One region of the Paenibacillus sp. FSL R7-0272 genome, then DNA from elsewhere that is predicted to be linked to it. Evidence: a T-box and tRNA genes for the amino acid it is inferred to sense, from the RefSeq annotation. Region 1 holds a T-box; the other regions hold tRNA genes.

Evidence for each region. A T-box is a leader RNA that pairs with one kind of tRNA and senses whether it is charged. The one in region 1 lies ahead of leuS (leucine--tRNA ligase), so its partner is inferred to be a tRNA-Leu.
Region 2: it has a tRNA-Leu gene. The T-box ahead of leuS (leucine--tRNA ligase) is inferred to sense a tRNA for this amino acid. The anticodon was not compared.
Region 3: it has a tRNA-Leu gene. The T-box ahead of leuS (leucine--tRNA ligase) is inferred to sense a tRNA for this amino acid. The anticodon was not compared.

What each region holds. Positions count from the first base shown of each region.
Region 1 is NZ_CP150221.1:4,509,315-4,516,201, forward strand. Features, by position in the region: gene comER (late competence protein ComER) at 1-648, shown strand, start outside; gene leuS (leucine--tRNA ligase) at 629-3,073, opposite strand; T-box leader at 3,147-3,399, opposite strand; gene MKY23_RS20050 (aminoglycoside phosphotransferase family protein) at 3,513-4,469, opposite strand; gene MKY23_RS20055 (class I SAM-dependent methyltransferase) at 4,696-5,466, opposite strand; gene MKY23_RS20060 (S1-like domain-containing RNA-binding protein) at 5,679-6,584, opposite strand; gene rsfS (ribosome silencing factor) at 6,581-6,887, opposite strand, start outside.
Region 2 is NZ_CP150221.1:1,563,739-1,570,625, reverse strand. Features, by position in the region: gene MKY23_RS06760 (Nramp family divalent metal transporter) at 1-586, shown strand, start outside; gene MKY23_RS06755 (HAD family hydrolase) at 941-1,639, opposite strand; gene MKY23_RS06750 (hypothetical protein) at 1,797-2,225, opposite strand; cyclic di-AMP (ydaO/yuaA leader) riboswitch at 2,343-2,518, opposite strand; gene MKY23_RS06745 (glutathione peroxidase) at 2,898-3,377, shown strand; tRNA gene MKY23_RS06740 (tRNA-Leu) at 3,584-3,666, opposite strand; gene MKY23_RS06735 (urease accessory UreF family protein) at 4,114-4,815, shown strand; gene MKY23_RS06730 (Rha family transcriptional regulator) at 5,083-5,286, shown strand; gene MKY23_RS06725 (hypothetical protein) at 5,322-5,948, shown strand; gene MKY23_RS06720 (helix-turn-helix domain-containing protein) at 6,049-6,465, opposite strand; tRNA gene MKY23_RS06715 (tRNA-Leu) at 6,724-6,806, opposite strand; tRNA gene MKY23_RS06710 (tRNA-Lys) at 6,822-6,887, opposite strand, start outside.
Region 3 is NZ_CP150221.1:2,270,910-2,277,796, reverse strand. Features, by position in the region: gene MKY23_RS10170 (carbohydrate ABC transporter permease) at 1-738, opposite strand, end outside; gene MKY23_RS10165 (sugar ABC transporter permease) at 738-1,619, opposite strand; gene MKY23_RS10160 (ABC transporter substrate-binding protein) at 1,736-3,082, opposite strand; gene MKY23_RS10155 (carbohydrate-binding protein) at 3,450-5,135, shown strand; tRNA gene MKY23_RS10150 (tRNA-Leu) at 5,328-5,412, opposite strand; gene pelA (pectate lyase) at 5,615-6,568, opposite strand.

The DNA of each region.
Region 1 (6,887 bases):
TTCCTGTGCGTGAAACCGCTGGAATTCAGACATGTCATTGATGATATCCTGCCTGTTGTGAATTCCAATCACATAATTGTCTCGATCACCAGCCCCGTGCAGCTGCGCCATCTGGAATCTTCGCTTCCTTGCAAAGTCTCCAAGGTTATCCCCAGTGTTACACATCAGGTCGGCAGCGGAGCAAGCCTATTCATCCATGGTGAACGTATGACGGCAGAAGATCGCTCACTGCTCGAAGGCCTAATGAGTCATATCGGCAAACCTTATCAAGTGGATGAAGCCTGCACTCGAATCACATCTGACTTCTCCAGCTGTGGCCCTGCATTCATATCCTTCTTTTTGGAGCAATGGATTGAAAGTGCTGTGCGCTTGACAGGTATCAAACGTGCCGACGCCTGCGCCCTTGCCGGTGAGATGCTTCTAGGTACAGGCAAACTGCTCACTGAGGGAGGTTATACTCCACAAGAACTTCAAGCCCGTGTCGCCGTACCTGGCGGAATAACCGCTCAGGCACTTGCGCTGCTGAGAAACAACCTCGATGGTGTTTTTGATAGTCTGATCCATACAACACATGAAAAATACGATGAAGATTTAGTCAAACTGGATGAGGTATTCCGTGCCAGCGAGATTAACCGGCAACAATATTAACCAGTTTGCCTGGAACGGCAATGACTTTGCGAATAGTCTTGCCTTCCAGCGCCTGTTTCACAGGTGCAAGTTCCATCGTGTAGTCCTGCATTCCCTGTGCATCCAGATCCTTCGCGATCGTCGCACGAGTTACAATTTTGCCGTTCACTTGAACTACGATTTCCACTTCTGCATCCACAGTCATGGACTCATCGTATGCAGGCCAAGCCACGTAAGAGATTCCACCCTCGTGTCCAAGACGATTCCACAGTTCCTCTGCCATATGCGGCGCCAGAGGTGACAGCAATTGAACGAAATTCTCCATCGCTTCGCGAGGCAGCGTCTCTGCTTTGTACGCGTCGTTGATGAAGATCATCAATTGGCTGATCGCCGTGTTGAAGCGCAGATGTTCCAGATCTTCCGTCACTTTTTTAATCGTTTTGTGTGCTGTGCGTTTGAACTCGTCGGTTCCACCGTCAGCTGTAATTTTCTCATTAATCGCACCAGTATCTTCGTTAATGAACAGGCGCCATACGCGTGACAGGAAACGATACATTCCCTCTACCCCGTTTGCGTTCCAAGGTTTAGTCGCTTCCAGAGGACCCATAAACATCTCATAGAGACGCAGTGTATCTGCACCGAATTCGTTAACAATCTCATCCGGGTTGATGACATTACCGCGAGATTTACTCATTTTCTCATTGTTGGTTCCCAGAATCATACCTTGGTTAACCAGCTTATGGAACGGCTCTTTCGTGTGTACGACACCCAGATCATACAGCACTTTGTGCCAGAAACGAGCATACAACAAGTGTAGTACAGCATGTTCTGCCCCACCGATGTACAGGTCAACTGGCAACCATTGCTGTTGTTTCTCTTGTGAGATCAGTTCCTTGTCATTGTGCGGATCGATAAACCGCAGGTAATACCAGCAGCTTCCCGCCCATTGTGGCATCGTGTTAGTTTCACGGCGAGCTTTCATACCCGTTTCCGGATCAACCGTATTTACCCAATCGGTCACGTTTGCCAGTGGGGATTCCCCTGTACCTGAAGGTTTGATCTGGTCAATGTCAGGCAGCAACAGTGGCAATTGATCTTCTGGCACAGTCTTCATCGTCCCGTCCTCCAGATGCAGAATCGGAATCGGCTCTCCCCAATAACGTTGACGGCTGAACAGCCAGTCGCGCAGACGGTACGTTGTTTTTCCTTGTCCTTTGCCGTTCTCTTCGAGCCAAGCGATCATTTTCGCCGCAGCTTCTTCATTGTTCAAACCGTTCAGGAAATCGGAGTTCACATGTGCGCCGTCACCTGTATACGCCTCTTTTGTAACATCTCCGCCGGCAATGACTTCAATGATATTCAGGTCAAACTGCTTCGCGAATTCCCAGTCACGTGCATCGTGGCCTGGAACAGCCATAACAGCTCCTGTACCATAGCCAGCAAGTACATAGTCAGCAATCCAGATCGGCAGCTTCGCTCCGTTAACCGGATTAATCGCGTATGCACCAGTGAACACACCTGTTTTGTCTTTTGCCAAGTCCGTACGTTCCAGATCACTCTTACGCGCAGCCTGCTCCTGATAAGCTTTTACTGCCTCACGCTGTTCTTCGGATGTAATCGCGTCAACCAGTTCGTGCTCTGGAGCCAGAACGGCAAAGCTTGCACCGAACAATGTATCAGCACGGGTTGTGAATACTTTGATCACTTCTTCACGGCCTTCGATGGCAAAAACCACTTCAGCCCCGGTCGATTTGCCGATCCAGTTACGCTGCATATCCTTGATGCTTTCCGACCAGTCCAGCTCTTCCAGATCTTCCAGCAAACGCTCTGCGTATTCCGTAATTTTCAGTACCCATTGACGCATCGGTTTACGTACAACCGGGTGTCCGCCACGTTCACTCTTACCGTCAATAACCTCTTCGTTCGCCAGAACCGTGCCCAATGCTTCACACCAGTTCACCGGCACTTCATCGACATAGGCCAACCCTTTATTGTACAGCTGAATAAAGATCCACTGTGTCCATTTGTAATACTCAGGGTCTGTTGTACTGATCTCACGATCCCAGTCATATGAGAATCCGAGAGATTTGATCTGACGACGGAAATTGTCAATGTTGCGGAATGTGATATGACGCGGGTGCTCCCCCGTATCCAGTGCGTGCTGCTCTGCTGGCAGACCAAAAGCGTCCCAGCCCATTGGGTGCAGCACATTGTATCCACGCATCCGTTTGTAACGGGATACGATATCCGTTGCAGTATATCCTTCCGGGTGACCTACGTGAAGTCCTGAACCGGACGGATATGGGAACATATCCAGTGCATAAAACTTCGGTTTGGACGGGTCCTCACCTGTTTTAAACGTTTTGTTGTCATCCCAATATTGCTGCCAACTTTTCTCCATCACTTGCGGCTGATAGCCGTGCTTCGGCTGATGATTCTCACTCATCTATAATTCCTCCTTCAGGTTATACGCGCTATATAACAACAAAAAAACCTCAGCATCCCGTAGCGTTTGCAGCGCTAGGGACGAGAGGTTGAATTCCCGTGGTACCACCCTAGTTAGCGGACGAACGTGCTTCGTCATCCACTCCCTTTAGACCTGTAACGGCGGTTAACCGATGCGGATTTCCAGTCCTGCACCCAAGGCATAGAACTTTGTAATCACCGCATTTCTCCAAGGCGAGTTCGCAAAATACTGTCAATCGGCTTGCACCAACCGCCGACTCTCTGTCATGTACAGCACCCACTACTGATCCTTATCATCGAAATATGTATACAATATAGGAAGCATTATATAAAAATGCAAGCTCAAAGTCAATATGACATGTCACAATCTCTTTCTCACAAGTCAGACTTTATTGCCCTTCACATGTCAACTGGCATTCTCACATTTTTCTAAACCGTTCAATGCCTTCCTGCATATTACGGATCGTAGATTCAATATGCTCCTTGTTATCATACTTACGGTAATCACATTCAATTCGGAGCGCAAGATCAAAATACAAATCATATAAACTTCTGCGCTGCCGCTCGTTCTCTGTCTCAACCTCACGTCCATATCCTTTGAGAAAACCCGGAGTATAGTTAAAATGACTGAAATAATGCTCCATGAGCGGATCGCCCCATAATGAGCGTTCAAAATCAATAATGGCCGTAATTTGCTTATCCTGGACCAGCACATTGCCATCCCACAGATCCCAGCTAATCAGGGAAGGTTCTGTCACTTCATCCAGTGCATCTGATTTCTCATCAATCAACCGTCTCAGCTCATTGTAATCGATGCCGATATCAACTCCTGCCTCTTTACCATCTGCAAGCATATCATGCATGAGCATCAAGAAAGCTTCTCTCCACGTCGCGCGTTGTCTGTCCTTTCCGGAAAAATAACCAAACCGCTCTCCCTTAATCTCGTTAATTCGCTGGTTGTACCAGCCTAACTGCTGTTCAACCACTTCCTGATCTTCGGCAGTAAAATCTTCTTTCACCTGGTTGTATGGAACCCCGGGCATAAACTCCATAATGAAATACTGCGCGGGAGCCATGAGTAGTGAAGCATCATATGCGAGTACCAGAGGCACAGGAACATCCTTAAGCTCAGCAACAAGCTGGAGTGCTTCCACTTCAGCCGTCATTAAATCCTGTTCACAACGCATCAGATTGGTCGTAGCCGCAGGTGCGATTTTTAGAACAACTTTTCGTCCATCGTCAAGAAAAATTTTATAAGCATGGTTTGCCCAGCCATCGATCATTTCCTCGTAATCTTGAATCGTTACAGCAAGGTGATGCTTAATGATCTGATCCAGCTGTTCTTTGGACAATCTCGTTTTATATGTACTTTCCATCTCTACAACTCTCCCTGTGATTGGAATATAATTTGCATGTTAAGAAAACGCTTTCCTTTTTTCATTCATTATGTCTCTCTTTGCTTCAAGCGGCAATACTTTTTATCATATATGTTCAAAAAAACTGCCTCGAGCAACATACTTACACGTTGCACAAGGACAGTTTCATATTCATATGCATATAAATTAGTTTAGCGTCGCTCATTATAATTTTCTCTTTAAACAATCATTTTACAGCCACGTAGAACAGACGCTGTGCGTGATCTCCAGCTTCTTTCCACTCAAAGTCTGCATACACCTTCACATCCCGGAAACCCGCTTTGCTTAATTCAAGCTTCATCCAGTCCGGATCATAAGCGCGTTGCGTATGAACTTCTTCGAATCGCTGATACGTATCTCTGTTGCCCTCATCCAATCTAGAAAAAATGCTCAGATGATGCTCTATCTCACATCGCTCCTGATCAAAATCGCACGTCCAGATATATGAGACCGAGCGTTCGTCTAACACAAAAGGCTGTTCCTCATCATACCGAATCAATGTATTTGGATGGTGTACATCAAACAGAAATGTACCTCCTGGCTTCAGCATTTCATACGTACGCTCGAATGTTCGAATGACATCTTCGGATTCCAGCAAATAGTTCACGCAATCGCAGAACGAAATGACCGAGTCTACAGGTTCAGGCACTCTCCACTCCCGCATATCCTGCTGTACCCAGCGTACACTGCCTTCCCTGTACAGACGGTGTCCCTGAGGTGTCGCTTCCATTTTGCTACGCGCAACAGATAACATATCTGCGGAGAGATCAATACCCGTCACTTCAAAGCCAGAGTTCACCAGCGGGATCGTAATGGACCCCGTTCCGCAGCCAAGCTCAGCCACACTTTTGGGCATGCCATGTTGTTCCCAAGCTGTTCTTGCAAACCTTATCCAGTCCGGATAAGGCATATCTTCCATTAATTCATCGTAAACGTAGGCAAATTTCCGGTAAGACATGTCGGCACCGCACTTTCAATTTCATTTTCCTCATCGGATTGGATCAAAAATTCAAACTAAAAAGCAGGGCTTCCGGTGTTTACCCAGTCTGGCCCTGCTTTACTTAAACCGATGCATAAAGCATCGGCTCCATGATACATGCAATATTTCAACCAAAATGAATGCTCTAACTCGAAACATCCATGCTGTATTCGGCTATGCCTCGCCTGTGTCTACTTCTCTTCCTGCTGTGATTTTGGCGCAGAATCAGACAAGTACGTCCAGTTTTCCTTTTGTACCACCAATCCATCTTTCATCAGCTTACCGAGAGCACGTTTGAACGCGGATTTACTAATGCCAAAACGTTGCTTGATAATATCTGGCGGTGTCGCATCGGAATACGGCATGCCGCCCATAGGGCGCTCTTTCATAAAAGCAAGCAGCTTGTCTGCGTCTTCGTTACGCCCAACTTCTTTACGTTGTGTCATCGCCAAATTTACACGGCCGTCTTCACGCACCAGCGTAACCCGACATTTCACCTTTTCACCCAAACGAAGCATATGACTGCGCTCCGAAGAATGGATCATGCCAATCGCTCCAAAACCAAGCACACCACCATCAACAAGTACAAATGTACCCATCTGAAGCGGCTTGTACACCAGAGCTTCCACCCACTCATTCAACCATGTGGTTGGCGCGTGGAAGGCAAGCGGAGCAAGTTCACGTTCTCCAGCCAATTTGGCACGCAGACGTCCTTGCTTATCATGCTCCATGATCACGAACACCTCATCCCCAACTTGGGGACGCAGTTCTTCAAGTTCAGGCAACTCACGGATTGGAAGCAACAACTGGCGACCAAGACCCATTTCCAGGAAGCAGCCAAGGCGCGGATGCACATCAGCTACGACCAGTTTAGCCATCTCACCCAGCGTGAGGTAAGGTTTTTTCATCGTAACAGCAAGGCGGTCTTCTGTATCAAAGAATACAAAAACCTCCAGCGTTTCACCAATCTTGATATCCCGAGTCAGCTCGGTGTAGTGAAGCAATACATCTTCCGATCCTGTCGTCAAAAAATAGCCAAATGGAGACACTTCACGTGAAACCGGTAGCGAGACGACTGTTCCTGCAATCAAACTCATACCGTTTCCACCACTTTGGCATCAGACCAGAGACGCTCGATATTGTAATATTCACGCTCATCGCGGTGGAATACGTGAACCACGACATCGCCAAGATCCATCAGCACCCAGCGTGCAGAGTCCATGCCTTCAATGCCTTTAATTGTCGCACCAGCTGCGTGAGCCTGTTTACGAATCTCTGTAGCAATCGCCTGTACCTGTGTATCGGAGTTACCGTGGCAGATCACAAAATAATCGGCAACCAGTGAAATATTGTTCAGGTCAAGTGCTACAATGTTTGATGCCTTTTTATCGTCAGCGGCG
Region 2 (6,887 bases), 2.9 Mb from region 1:
TCAGGGCAAAAGAGAAGCTATCCGCTACACCACGATGGATTCAACCATTGCTTTGACGCTAGCTCTGTTCATTAACGCGGCCATCTTGATCGTATCTTCGGCAGTGTTCCACAGCGCCGGTATGACACAGGTCGCTGAAATTGCAGATGCGTATCATCTGCTAACCCCACTGCTTGGTACAACGATCGCCAGTGTCTTGTTCGGCGTAGCTTTGCTCGCATCCGGTCAGAACTCAACCCTTACAGGCACGCTCGCAGGACAGATCGTCATGGAAGGCTTCCTGAACATCCGTATCCCGGCGTGGTTGCGTAGACTGGTTACCCGACTGATTGCAATCATCCCTGCTGTTATCGTCACTGCTATTGCCGGTGAGCGCGGCACTGAAGAGTTGCTGATCTTGAGTCAGGTCATCCTGTCCCTGCAATTGCCATTCGCCGTCATCCCGCTTGTGATGTTCACAAGTGACAAAAAAAGCATGGGGCCTTTTGCAAACAAACTGTGGCTCAAAATCGTCTCTTGGACTATTGCCGCTATCATCGTTGTGCTGAATGTGTATTTAATCATCCAGACCATCATGCTGTTCTAAGCTTATATAAGTCAGACTAAAGATGTTTACACTTTCACTCCAATGACAGAATAACCTGGAGAGTAGCGGTTATCCCCAGATTTTTTGGATTCTTTTTCTCAAGTGGAAAATCTGGTGATGCGCGTATGCTTCCGATGTAGCTTTCTTTCAGAAAGCTTTCAGGCAAACGCTTTGCTTTTCCAGTTTTTTTCTGTCCTCTACGTTTATGTGTAAAAAGGAATTCAACTTATATAATTCCGTAATAAAAAAGGCTGATGTGCCACAGTGGGGGGCACATCAGCCTTTTGGTGTCTTTGAGTTGTTAAGCCACTCCAGACACAAAAAATCTGTAATCCGATCTCATCTAGCAGATCATTATATAGATTTGCCTGCATCCACATCCGGTATAAGCAGGGGCAAAAGTTCATCCAGCGATTCAACCGTCCAGTCTGCACGCTCGCCATCCGAAAGCTCTGGCTGGAACCTTCCGTACCCTTGCAAAATACGAATGGTGCGTAAGCCTAAACTACGTGCTGGCATAATATCATTATCAATTCGATCTCCAATCATAACCGCTTCTTCGGGCGCGCATCCAGCTTGCTTCAGAGCAACCGCATACAACTCCGGATCAGGCTTGGACACTCCTTCTTCTGCCGAACAGGCCAGGACATGGACATATTTACGAAGTCCGTAACTCTCCAGCCTTGCTTCAGTCCCAGGGCTCTGATTCGCAATGATGCCAATACGATAGTGATGCGAAAGCTGTTCAAGCACCTTGGTTGCAGAAGGAAACGGTTGCTCCAATTCTTTATGGAATTTCAGCTTGTCCTGAATCTGAATGCGGTGATCTTCATCATGAATATATGTACGTATGGCCACTTTCATGGGCCACTGTTCATAATTACAGTAACAGGTAGCAAACAGTTCTCTTACCGCCTCAATCTTTACTGGATAGCCATAATCATTCGCTTCCCGAACGAACTGCCCAATAATATCATCTACTGGCTCCCATTCGTCCACCAGCGTATCCCCCACATCAAAAAACAACCACTTCAATCCGGCAATATCCGGCACGCTGATTCCTCCTCGTAAGCTACAGGTTATCCCTCGCTTCTATACTACCGTACTGTTTCCATAAAAAAAGAAGACCCACGACAAGCATGAGTCTCCTCAAATTCCGTTAGTCTATACCTGCAATTATAACAGGCGTCTTACCTTGGATCAATGTCAATCACAAGCTGCTCACTTCAGCTTCCGGTTTATTGCAGCTATTAAGAAGGAACCCAACTTCTCCATTCAGTGAATACACAATTTTATCCGCGCCCATTCCACGATAAATCCCTTTAGGATGGCTCTGCTCCGTGATCACACACAAGGACTTCGATGTCCAGGAGCGACAAATTTGAAGATAGCGGCATGTCAAGTTCAGACTGTTCTCAAAAATAAATACATTGCCTACACTGCCTTGCGGCAAAAACCATTTCTCAGCAGCTGCTGTATTCATACGGATGACGTGTTCTACGCCAAGACGGCGAAGTTTGCGCTCCTCATCAGCACTGTTCGTCAGAACGGCAAATGGCATTTTTTTATACATCAGCAATTTCACAAATTTACGTCCTGCTTCATTTGGAGCGGTTACCAAAATCATCTCTTTATCCATTCTTCGTTCCTCCCTTGGCGTGAAAAGACAACAAAAAAGAAGCGTGGGGACCAAGGCCTCCGAAACGCTTCTTAAATAATCCATGACGAAAGCGCCATGAACCAGCGTGCGGTTTGTTGCCTCTCCCTTTAACGCTTACGAGGTTAGCTGACGGATTCGGGCGCGAGAGTCGCCCTATTTCCGGCTTTCACCGAAAAATTCACCCCATGAATGTCCGCTGCTGTCATACAGCCCATTCTGTTGGTTCCCCCGTTTTCCATCCACAATGAATGGAAACTCAGCGATTAAAACATCGTTCGTAAATCTTCATTATAAGACCGATCGATATTATCGTTTGTTTCGTTTTTCAGGTACAATTTAATTAAAATTCAAATTACGCTATGAATCATACACCCCGTGCCATGATCATGTAAAGTGCATACAGATCACCGAATCGCCAGATTTCCGGCAATAACCACCTATAATAACGCTTACAATGAGGTCATACGCTATCCTTCTCTTCCAAGCTATCTAATTCTCAACCGCACAAAAATTGATTCATGTATTTCTCATCCATTTTGGATTCCAGCAGGCGAATGGTTATAACAACGCTAAATCCAAATAAGTTTTGCATTATTTAATTGCTTAAAATATAATAAGTATATTAAGAATAACAGGATGGAGGCGTTCCCCATGTCAGTCTATGATTACAAAGTAAACACCCTTCGCGGACAAGAGATTGAGATGTCCCAATATCGCGGCAAAGTGTTGTTAATCGTGAATACCGCAAGCCAGTGCGGTCTCACCCCTCAATTCAAGGGTTTGCAAGAACTTCAGGATAAATTCCAGGATGCTCCGTTTGAAGTGCTTGGATTCCCAAGCAACCAATTCGCGCAGGAGAAGGGTTCTTCCGATGATATTGCTGAGTTTTGCCAGATGAATTATGGTGTAAGCTTCCCGATGTTTGAGAAAATTGACGTCAATGGTTCCAGCGCTCATCCGCTCTTCCAGCACATTTCTAAAGAAGCACCAGGCTTGCTCGGCTCCAAAGCAATAAAATGGAACTTCACCAAATTCCTTGTCGATCAGGACGGTAAAGTTGTGAAACGATATGCTCCGCAGACTACACCGGACAAAATCGAAGAGGATATTCAGAAGCTGATTAACCAATAAATGTAGACTTTCGAACAAACATATAAACAAAAACAAGCCACCTATAAAGCAAAGAGCCAGACACTGCTCAAGCTTTTGGGCGGCTTTTTTGCGTTCTCTCTTTTAACACATGCCCTCATCCTGAATAATTCGCCCTTGTTTGCTATATGAAAACAAAAAAAGAAGCTCTCCATCACGGAAAGCTTCTCTCGTAAATCTTCATATAATGCGGTCGAGAGGACTCGAACCTCCACGGGCATACGCCCACTACCCCCTCAAGATAGCGTGTCTGCCATTCCACCACGACCGCATGTCGTAAATTATCGGCAACAGAATTGATTATACCGGATTCTTAAACAAATGTAAAGTCCTTATTAATCACTTTATGAATGACATTTTACTACAACCGGCTTTACTCTAAATTGATAACAGTTCTTCTTCCCTTCCTATTCCACACCTCTTGCAAAATTCAGTCATATTTCCTCGAAAATTACATATCATTAATCTGATTCGGCAAAAGGCCAAAGGGACTTTAGACATAAATATATGACACAGATATAATTTATTATGTCATATTATATAACTCTAATTCTGCATAATATTTAATTAAGTTTTTATTTTCTCATAAATCATTGACAAAACACGGATATTTATGTGAATATATATATCATATAATTCGGATTTACACATTAAACTTAAGAAAAGATTATCATATGTAATTAAATATAACACAATAAAGCGCAGGAGGCGAAAGATCGTGAACCGTGGGAATAAGCTACTCGATTATGCGAAACTGCTTGATCCCTCTGTCCAAGTGGGAGGATTCACCCATTTCTTCGGCATGGACACCCACATCAAGGAAGGCACCATTCGGACAGCTGAGGAACTCGAATCATTTATGCGTTGCCAGTTACACCCCAGTCTCGTTCGTCTAGAAGGTATGGCTATCAAGGGGATTTACACCGCAACAGATCATAAGGATACATGGCGAATTGCCCTGATCGACAAACTTGTACATGTACAGCGAACCCCTCCTGAACTTAGAGAGCAAGCAGCAATCATAGGCAAACGTTTAATCAAACTGTCTCGCGCCTTGCATCCTTGGATCGACCTTAGCCCGCTTGAACAAATCTTCGTAAAATACAATTCAGTTGGTTGCCTCCCCACCGTTCACGCCTGGATCAACCACCACCTCGATATCCCCGTCGAAGAGGCGGTTCTCGGTTACTTACATTCAGCCATGAATGCATGCGTATCCGAAGCTTGCAAAGTTATCCCCCTAAATGAAAATGCCACTCGGGAACTGCTGGCTCGCCTGACCGCAGACCTTGAGAATGAATGGACTACTGTGAGCGCCTCCTCACCGGATGCACCCATGCATCCTACGTCCATGTCCATGAAGTCGTTATTCCCCAGCTTCCACATGCTTGGAGCAGGCCTGCACGCTTACAGAGCATAATTCCGCACTCCTCCTCGAAACCTCTTTTTCAGAGCACACCAAAAACACGCCGCAACTCCCCTTGCTGGCGTGTTTTTTTATTTTGTCCAATCAACAAAAAGGCGGACTTACGTCATTTTAATTCAAAAAATACACTTATTTCCGTATTTTTTAATTGTTAGATGACGAATTTACGTATATAATGGAACCAACAGCACGTATTTCTATCTATTTCACACGAAGAATGACCTGCTGAATACTATAAAATCCACTCAGGGGTGAACCCTATTGAACAAGAAGAAGCCAGTCACTCCGTTCGGATGGGCTATCAAACGACGGCTAACCGAACTTCAGGTCGATCAGAAAACCTTTTGCGAACAACATGATATTCCACCCTACCGTCTATCCAACCTTATTCACGGCACACGCAAAGCAACCCGATTCAGACATCAGGTCGCTGACATTTTGAACATACCAGAGGAACTGAGATAAGAACACTTTCATCCATCATAAGGAGGACTTCTCTCATGGGAACTATTACATCCGACCTGGAAAGCCTATCGTTCCAGGCGACCAATCATCAGTTGATCATTATTGATCATCAATGGATGATACGAAGCTGTAACCGGGCCTGGCAGCACGGACTTCATAAACTTTTCATACGCGCAGCCAGCCGCCACAATCATTACCTCCACCTGATGGAAGCATGGGCAGCACAACAAAAAAACCACTATCCAACCAAGTTCGCGAGGTATCTGAGGCATAACGTTATTCCTTTTAACAAAACCCATACATACGATATCTCTGTTATCACACCACACAACGAGGAGAAATGGTTTCGCGTAGAACTTACTCCCTTACAGAACGGACCTACGATAGATACCAACCTTGCTTTGGTCGCTCACACAGATATTACAGAACAGAAGAAGACAGAGCTTCAGCTGCGACAAGCCTTGACTGAAGCGCGCACCCTCCATGGACTGCTACCTATTTGTGCCGTTTGCAAACATATCAAGGATGAATCAGACAAATGGAACAGCGTTGAGTGCTATCTGGAAAAACACACTTCCGCCGAGTTTACACACGACATCTGCCCAGATTGCATCCGCCAGTTGTACCCCAAATACTCCAGTATTCTTGATCAGCATCACTAAACGGATATTTCTACAGAAAAAAAACCTCCCTACTGTCCCGGAAATCATTCCCTTGGGCACAGATGGAGGTTTTTTTATCAACCAGAGACACTTACGCCCCTTACTGCTCTGACTTATTTTCGTCTTCCACTTCAGGTTGGTAGCTATAGTTTCCGGAATCTTTACTCTCTTTGAATTTGCGATAACGAGTGAACTCGATATATTCACTAATAAAAGACTGTTCCACAGTCGATAATTCACTCTCTTGGCAATTCAATTGCCGCAACACGTTAAAAAAATAATCTTCCCGCTTTTCCCGCACAATGGCTTCCTTCGATAAACGCCCAATCATTAACCAGTCCAGACTCACATCAAAAAATGAAGCAATTTCAATGAGTTTATTTGTACTCGGGATTGATTTACCACGTTTCCAGTCACCCAAATTGCCTGTGCTTATCTTCAGCTGTTCACAGAAGGCCTTCTTTGTCATCCCTCTTTCGGCAATCAGGTGCTCAATTCGCTCATAGATTGACTTCATGCAAGAACCGCCTTCCAACCGTAATATCAACTTAAATGCCATATGATTGAATTATAGCACAATATTTCTGAATCCTCAGCCCTTTTATATCCAGGAAAAGCACTGTTCCAGTCATCTGGAGTATCGTCCGATAAATACATCAATCTGATTGGCCCGGTTCGCTGATTAAAGGTTCGTTTTAAACAACAACTTAGCATTCGCGAAAAAATAGAAAAAGACACCCTTAATTCCTTAAGGATGTCCCACTCTAAAATCTGATGCGGTCGAGAGGACTCGAACCTCCACGGGTATACACCCACTACCCCCTCAAGATAGCGTGTCTGCCATTCCACCACGACCGCATATAAAATTGTAAATGGTGAGCCATGAAGGGCTCGAACCTTCGACACCCTGATTAAAAGTCAGGTGCTCTACCAACTGAG
Region 3 (6,887 bases), 2.2 Mb from region 1:
CAACCCAGCCATGAGCGGCGCATAATCCACTGAATAGGACGAGAAGAAATTGTACGTAGATAGTGGTAATGTTTTGTGCTCCGGCGATAACAGCACCAGGCTTGGTAGCAAGTAGTCATTCCAGATCCATAACACATCCAGCACAATTAATGTCACAAATACCGGCCTTAACAAGGGAAGCACAATCTGGAAGAACGTCCGCATTCGCGAACTCCCTTCGATAAAAGCAGATTCCTCGAGTTCATAAGGGATACCCTTGATAAATCCATGGAAGGTAAATACGCCAAAAGGTACACCGAAACCCAGGTACATAAACAGCAAGGTTATTTTGGAGTCGAGCAGACTCATATTGCCGTATAACATCACCAGTGGGATCATTAAAACTTGAAACGGTAGAGCAAGTGAAGCCAGCATCGCATAGAAAAGAATGCCATTCACACGCCATTTGAAACGAACAAACAGATACCCGGTCATCGATGAGAAAAAAAGAATCAGCAACACGGAGCCGACGGTAATCAGCAACGAGTTCAGAAATCCATCCAGAAAATTCATATTGTCAAATGCACTGACATAGTTGTCCAGTTGAATTCCCGTTGGCAACGATAACGGATTTTCTACGAACTGCTGGGTCGATTTGAATGAGTTCATAATAATCAACAAAAACGGCGTGAGAAAAAGAAACAGCAACACATATAGCAGTATTTTTTTCAACGAAGGAAGGAATTGGCGGATCGACATCAGGACTCGACCTCCAATCTCTTCAGCAGATACGATTGCGTCAACGCAATAATGGCGACTACGGCGAAGAGCACCACAGCCTCCGCTTGGCCGACCCCGTACTGGTTAGACAGAAATGCCTTTTGCACGATATGATAAGTCGCGAGCTCCGTAGAGTTAAACGGCCCCCCTTTGGTCAACGCAAGGTTGATATCATAGGTCAGAAACGATCGAGAAATCGAAATAAATACACAGATCACAATGGCTGGAATAGTGAGCGGTAACATGATCCGGCGTATCGTTGCCATGCGGCTTGCCCCATCGATGCTGGCAGCCTCGAGCACATCATTCGGAACCCCGGCAAAGCCGGCAATATAGATGATCATGAGATAACCAATCAACTGCCATGACGTTGTGATGACGAGCGCCCAGAAAGCTGTGTCTGTATTGGTTAACCAGGATGTTTCAAACCAGGACCAGCCATACTTTTGCCCTAAGTAAGGAAGTACTTGTGAGAACAAAGTCTGCCAAAGATATCCGAGAATGATGCCCCCAATCAGATTGGGTGTAAAAAAACCAGTGCGAAGCCATTGCTCGCCTCTCCCACCACCCGTCAGCACAAGAGCAATAAAAAAAGCAGCAGCGTTTGCGATAATGACAGTGAAAAAAACATATTTAAGGGTAAACCATAATTGAGTCCAGAACACGGTATCCTGCCAAACCGCGATATAATTGGATATACCAATAAATGTGTTATCCCCGGTACGAACATCCCAATTGGTGAATGTAAGGTACAATCCAACGATAAACGGGATCACAACCACTGCGAGAAAAGCGACAACGGAAGGAGCTCCAAACAGTAAGAAAGTTCCCGCGTTTCTCATCCGTATTTTTCTATCCATGTTGACCTCCTGTGGTTCCCTTGGTAACGGCTTGACGAAAGATTTGATGAACGATTGGAACAATGGAGGATGCGCCCCCTGTATGGATGCACATCCCCTTTCGAACGTTTATAATTCTATTTTCCTGCCTGACTAGCCCAGTAAGCTTGCACTTCCTCTGCCAGTCCATTTCGATCAATTACACCTGCCAAATATTTTTGCATAGATGCACCCGTCTTCGCCCAATAATCCTGTGGTAAATAATTAATCACACTGATATTCAACACTTTACCTTGGTCTACGTAACTACCCACTGCTTCAGATAAAATGTTACTGCTTTTCACTTTGACGTCTTTGTATGGCAGTGCCAGCCCCATTTGTGCTACAATCGCATCCTGCCCCTCATCACTCGTCACCATCCACTGAATGAATGCTTTGGCTGCAGTCTGTTGTTCTTCCGTAGAACCTGAATTATCAATAGCAAAGAGTTTCGGTTCACTGTAAGCTACTTGAGTATTTCCGTAATCTTCAGGGTTGTTGCTAATCGGAACAGGGATAATGCCAAACTCTTTGTCGCGGCCTTCCAGATTACCTATAACAGCCCATGTCCAGTCACCCATGAAATAAAAAGCCGCATCTCCTTTGGCGAAATCCGTACTATCCTTGGTGTAATCTGCCACGAGTGGATCTTTACTACGTGCGTTGTATTTTTTCAGCAGATCGAAGGTATCGATCAATCCGTTAAATGCAGCATTGTCCGTGAGCTTCGCAGTTCCATTTTCCAAGTCTTTTACGAACTTACGATTGTCTTCCACGTTCTTAGATTGAAGAGAATAGGTCAGTCCCAGATAATGCGCTCCAAGTGACCAATCTGCGCCATGAAGCATGACAGGTGCTTTGCCAGCCGCCTCTACTTTTTTGAAAACAGCTTCCAGATCGTCACGAGTTTTAATGCTGTTTGGATCAAAAGAGCCACCCATCGCCTCTTCTACAACCCGTTTATTGTATAAAAGGCCATACCCTTGTGCTGTCCAAGGGATACCCAAAAACTGACCATCCAGTAGCGCTCCATCTACCGCACCAGGCTTCGTTAACCCTTCATACGTTGACTTTTCCGAATCCAGATTGAGGAATTTGTCTTTATATTGCAAAATTGTGCCTGCATCCAGATTGGCAATTGTTGCCGGATTGCCTGAAGCAAGCAAGGATTGGAACTTTTCCAGCTGTGCTCCACCAATCGGGGTAGGAATAAGCTCAATGGTTACCTCAGGATGCAGCTCATGATACGTCTTGAACAATTTCTCAAAAACACCGTTGACTTCTGCGGAGGTATTAAAAAAGGTCAATTTCACCTCTTTTGTAGCCCCTCCAGCCTGTTTGTCAGAATCCTTTGCTGAAGAATCCGTTGTTTTACCCGAGGAACAGGCGGTAATGACCAACATCAGTATCAATACGCCAACAAACGGTACCCATGTCTTTTTCATTTCTTAACTTCCCCCCTGATGTTTGTTATGAATGCGTTTACATTTTGAATACAGCTTTATCATAAACGCTGATGATTCAACATGTCAACCGGTTGACATAAATTTTAAACAGCGCTGTTATCCTATGAAAATAGCATTCGAGTCAAAAAAACATAAAAAATTACAAACAACTGCAATATATCGGGTATTTTTCACAGGAATAATATAGTAGAATTTACAAAACAAATCCTTTTTTTGTCAAAAGATCTATCCCAATCATTTCTGAGAGGATGTGATGCCTCCCTTTTCGAAGTTATGCCGAGAAATTTATTTTTCTTGTCCAGGCTTTCGCAAGTCACTTATATTGAGGAGAGTGAACACATTGAAGATGAAGTTTAAATTTAAAAAATCAGTCAACCTGTTGTTAGCCTGCTTAACTGCCCTCCCCCTAATGTTAACTCCAACCAACGTATCTGCAGCAAGTGACGCCAACATCAACTTATCCTCGGAAAAACAAGTAATCCGTGGCTTTGGTGGTATCAACCATCCGGTCTGGGTTGGTGACTTAACTGCAGCACAACGTGAAACCGCTTTCGGAAATGATCAGAATCAGCTAGGATTCTCTGTACTCCGAATCTGGGTAGACCCGAACCCCAATAATTGGGCTCTTGAAGTTGCTACAGCCAAACGTGCGATTGAAAAGGGAGCTATCGTTTTTGCCTCGCCTTGGAACCCTCCAAGCAGCATGGTTGAGACGTTTAATCGAAATGGTGATACCAATGCTAAGCGGTTACGTTATGACAAATACGCTGCTTACGCACAACATCTGAATGACTTTGTAACATTTATGAAAAATAACGGCGTGAATCTGTATGCCATATCCGTTCAAAATGAACCGGATTATGCCCATGACTGGACCTGGTGGACTCCACAGGAAATCCTGCGTTTCATGAAAGAAAATGCAGGTAGCATCCAAGGTACCAAAGTCATGGCTCCAGAATCCTTCCAATACCTGAAAAACATATCCGACCCAATCCTGAATGATCCACAAGCACTTGCTAACATGGACATTTTGGGAGCACATTTGTATGGAACACAGGTCAACAATTTTGCCTATCCTCTTTTCAAACAAAAGGGAGCTGGCAAAGAGCTTTGGATGACCGAAGTGTACTATCCAAACAGTGACAACAATTCCGCTGACCGCTGGCCGGAAGCCTTAGACGTCTCCTACCACATGCATAATGCCATGGTTGAAGGCGACTTCCAAGCCTATGTATGGTGGTATATCCGCAGGCAATATGGACCAATGAAGGAAGACGGTACAATCAGTAAGCGCGGATACAATATGGCCCATTTCTCCAAATTTGTTCGCCCAGGCTATGTCAGAGTAGATGCTTCCAAAAATCCGGATACAAATACTTACGTGTCCGCTTACAAAGGTGATAACAAGGTCGTCATCGTAGCCATTAACCGCAGCACTTCGGCAAAAAGTCAACGCTTTGTGTTGCAAAATGGCAATGCGTCCACTGTATCTTCATATGTAACAGACAGCAGTCGTAATCTGGCAAGTCTTGCACCAATTAACGTTTCCAATGGCGCATTCACAGCTCAACTCCCAGCACAGAGTGTAACAACATTTGTTGCTAATATTACTGGCGGCAACGGTGGCGGCAATGTAGGCACGGGCACCACATATGAGGCCGAAACAGGAACAACACTTACGGATGCAGTCATTGAAACAGCTTATCCGGGCTTCACCGGTTCTGGATATGTTAACTTCAACGCTTATACAGGCTCCGCAATCCAATGGAATGATATCAATAACACAATCACAGGCACCAAAAATGTAAAGTTTCGTTACGCTTTGGAAAGTGGTACGCGGACTCTAGATATTTATGTTAATGGCACAAAAGTACTCAGTAATGAGCCCTTTACTCAAACAGGAAGCTGGTCTACTTGGGGCGAAAAAACAATTCAAGTACCTATGAATTCAGGTACGAATACACTCCGAATCGTAACAACAGGTACAGAGGGACCGAACATTGATAACATTACGGTGACAGCAGCATCATAAGTTATCTGATTCTAAACCTTTTTCTTTTTTAGCTGGGCAAAAAGTAGCCAAGCTCCCATATGGAATAGACCTAAGTTGCTCTACTCGTCTATTTTGAGACAATACTGTAATTAAAGACTGTTGATTGTTCTTTATATCATTAGATAGAAAAAGACCCCTTAGGCTATTGCTAAGAGGTCTTTTTCTATCTAATGCGGTCGAGAGGACTCGAACCTCCACGGGGGGTTAGCCCACACGGACCTGAACCGTGCGCGTCTGCCAATTCCGCCACGACCGCATATATTGTGTCTTTCCAATCATTATCGGCGACAAGAAATAATATACCACGCGTAGTTTAACATGTCAACACATCTATTCATCACCAAATAAGTGCGAAACAGATATGTATCCGATTCGCACTTATCAGGCCTGCTTCAAATTAAACTTATATATCCGTAAGTAGTGGACTTATTAGAAAATTCGGTTAAATAAACCATTTTCTACAGCTTGGACGGCCAGTTGCCGTACCATGCATAACCGCCTCTTCTTTCCTTTTCTATATCGCTCAGCTTATATTTCACAACGCCATCACGTCCCACAAAGATCGGTTTGTCCGTACCGAGTTCATAGAAACGTGCCCAAATCGGTGATGCACTGGAATCAGCAATAATTCGGCTATCCCCATTCGCTCTCTCATACCGATATCCTGTAATTTTCACTTTATTAAACCAGGCTTCGGCACCTTTGATAGATGCAGTAATTCTTGAATTAGCCGGTCTCGTTTTCAGAAACTTCACAATGTTTACGCTTTCACCTGCAGTTAATGAAGGCACTTCATAGATTCTGGCTCCCGCAGGTCTAAGTGAACTGGAATCATGCTGTTGTCCCCAAGCCGTTAACTTCCCACCCGATACCACCTGGGTATTCAGGATAGCATCGACTCCTTTGGAAACTGCATTTTTACTACGATTTGCAAGAGAACTGTCGATAAAGGAGAAGTTCCCCTTACGTCCTGCGACTTCATCAAGCATGTACAGCACATTAATCATCGCATCATCATTATAGGTAATATGTTTATGATAGCCGGAACTTTGATAGACTTGAGGCCAACCCCCATTGGAGTACTGCATATTAAGCAAAAAGTTGATGCCCTTGACCGCTGCAGCAGAGTATCGCGGATCATTTGTTTTTTTGAATTCACTTGCTAGCCTTCTGATTTCTGAGTATGTAGCTTTGTTATCGATCGTTGATTTGGCCCATTCACCTGACGTCTGACTGTAATCTTTTCTCCAGCCTCCATCGGGGCGCTGATTCTTTAAGATATCAGACATACTCGCCGTTGTACCGGAAGCATCAGCAGCCGATACGGTCGGTACAGGAAGGATAGCCATTCCCGCTACGGAGAATACCATAGAACACGCCAGTACAAATGTTACTAATTTTTTTGCTTTCACTCGACAACACTCTCCCCATTTACAAATTTGATTACTTATATCACATATATTCCAATGAAAACAATTTAAATACAAATTATGTATTTAATATGGTTATAATATGCAATAAATATATTTTTGTCAATATATGCAACAAACCAAAAAAATTTGTTAAACAGAATGGTTTCCTTTTTAGCTCATAACAATCTTGTTTATTATCCAAGTTCTCTCATATGAAACACAAATGACTTTTTTGTAATCTTTAACTCCCTAATTTCAACAAAATGATAACTAAAATCGATAATTCCGCTAACATTGAGGCTAAATGAACACCTTTAAA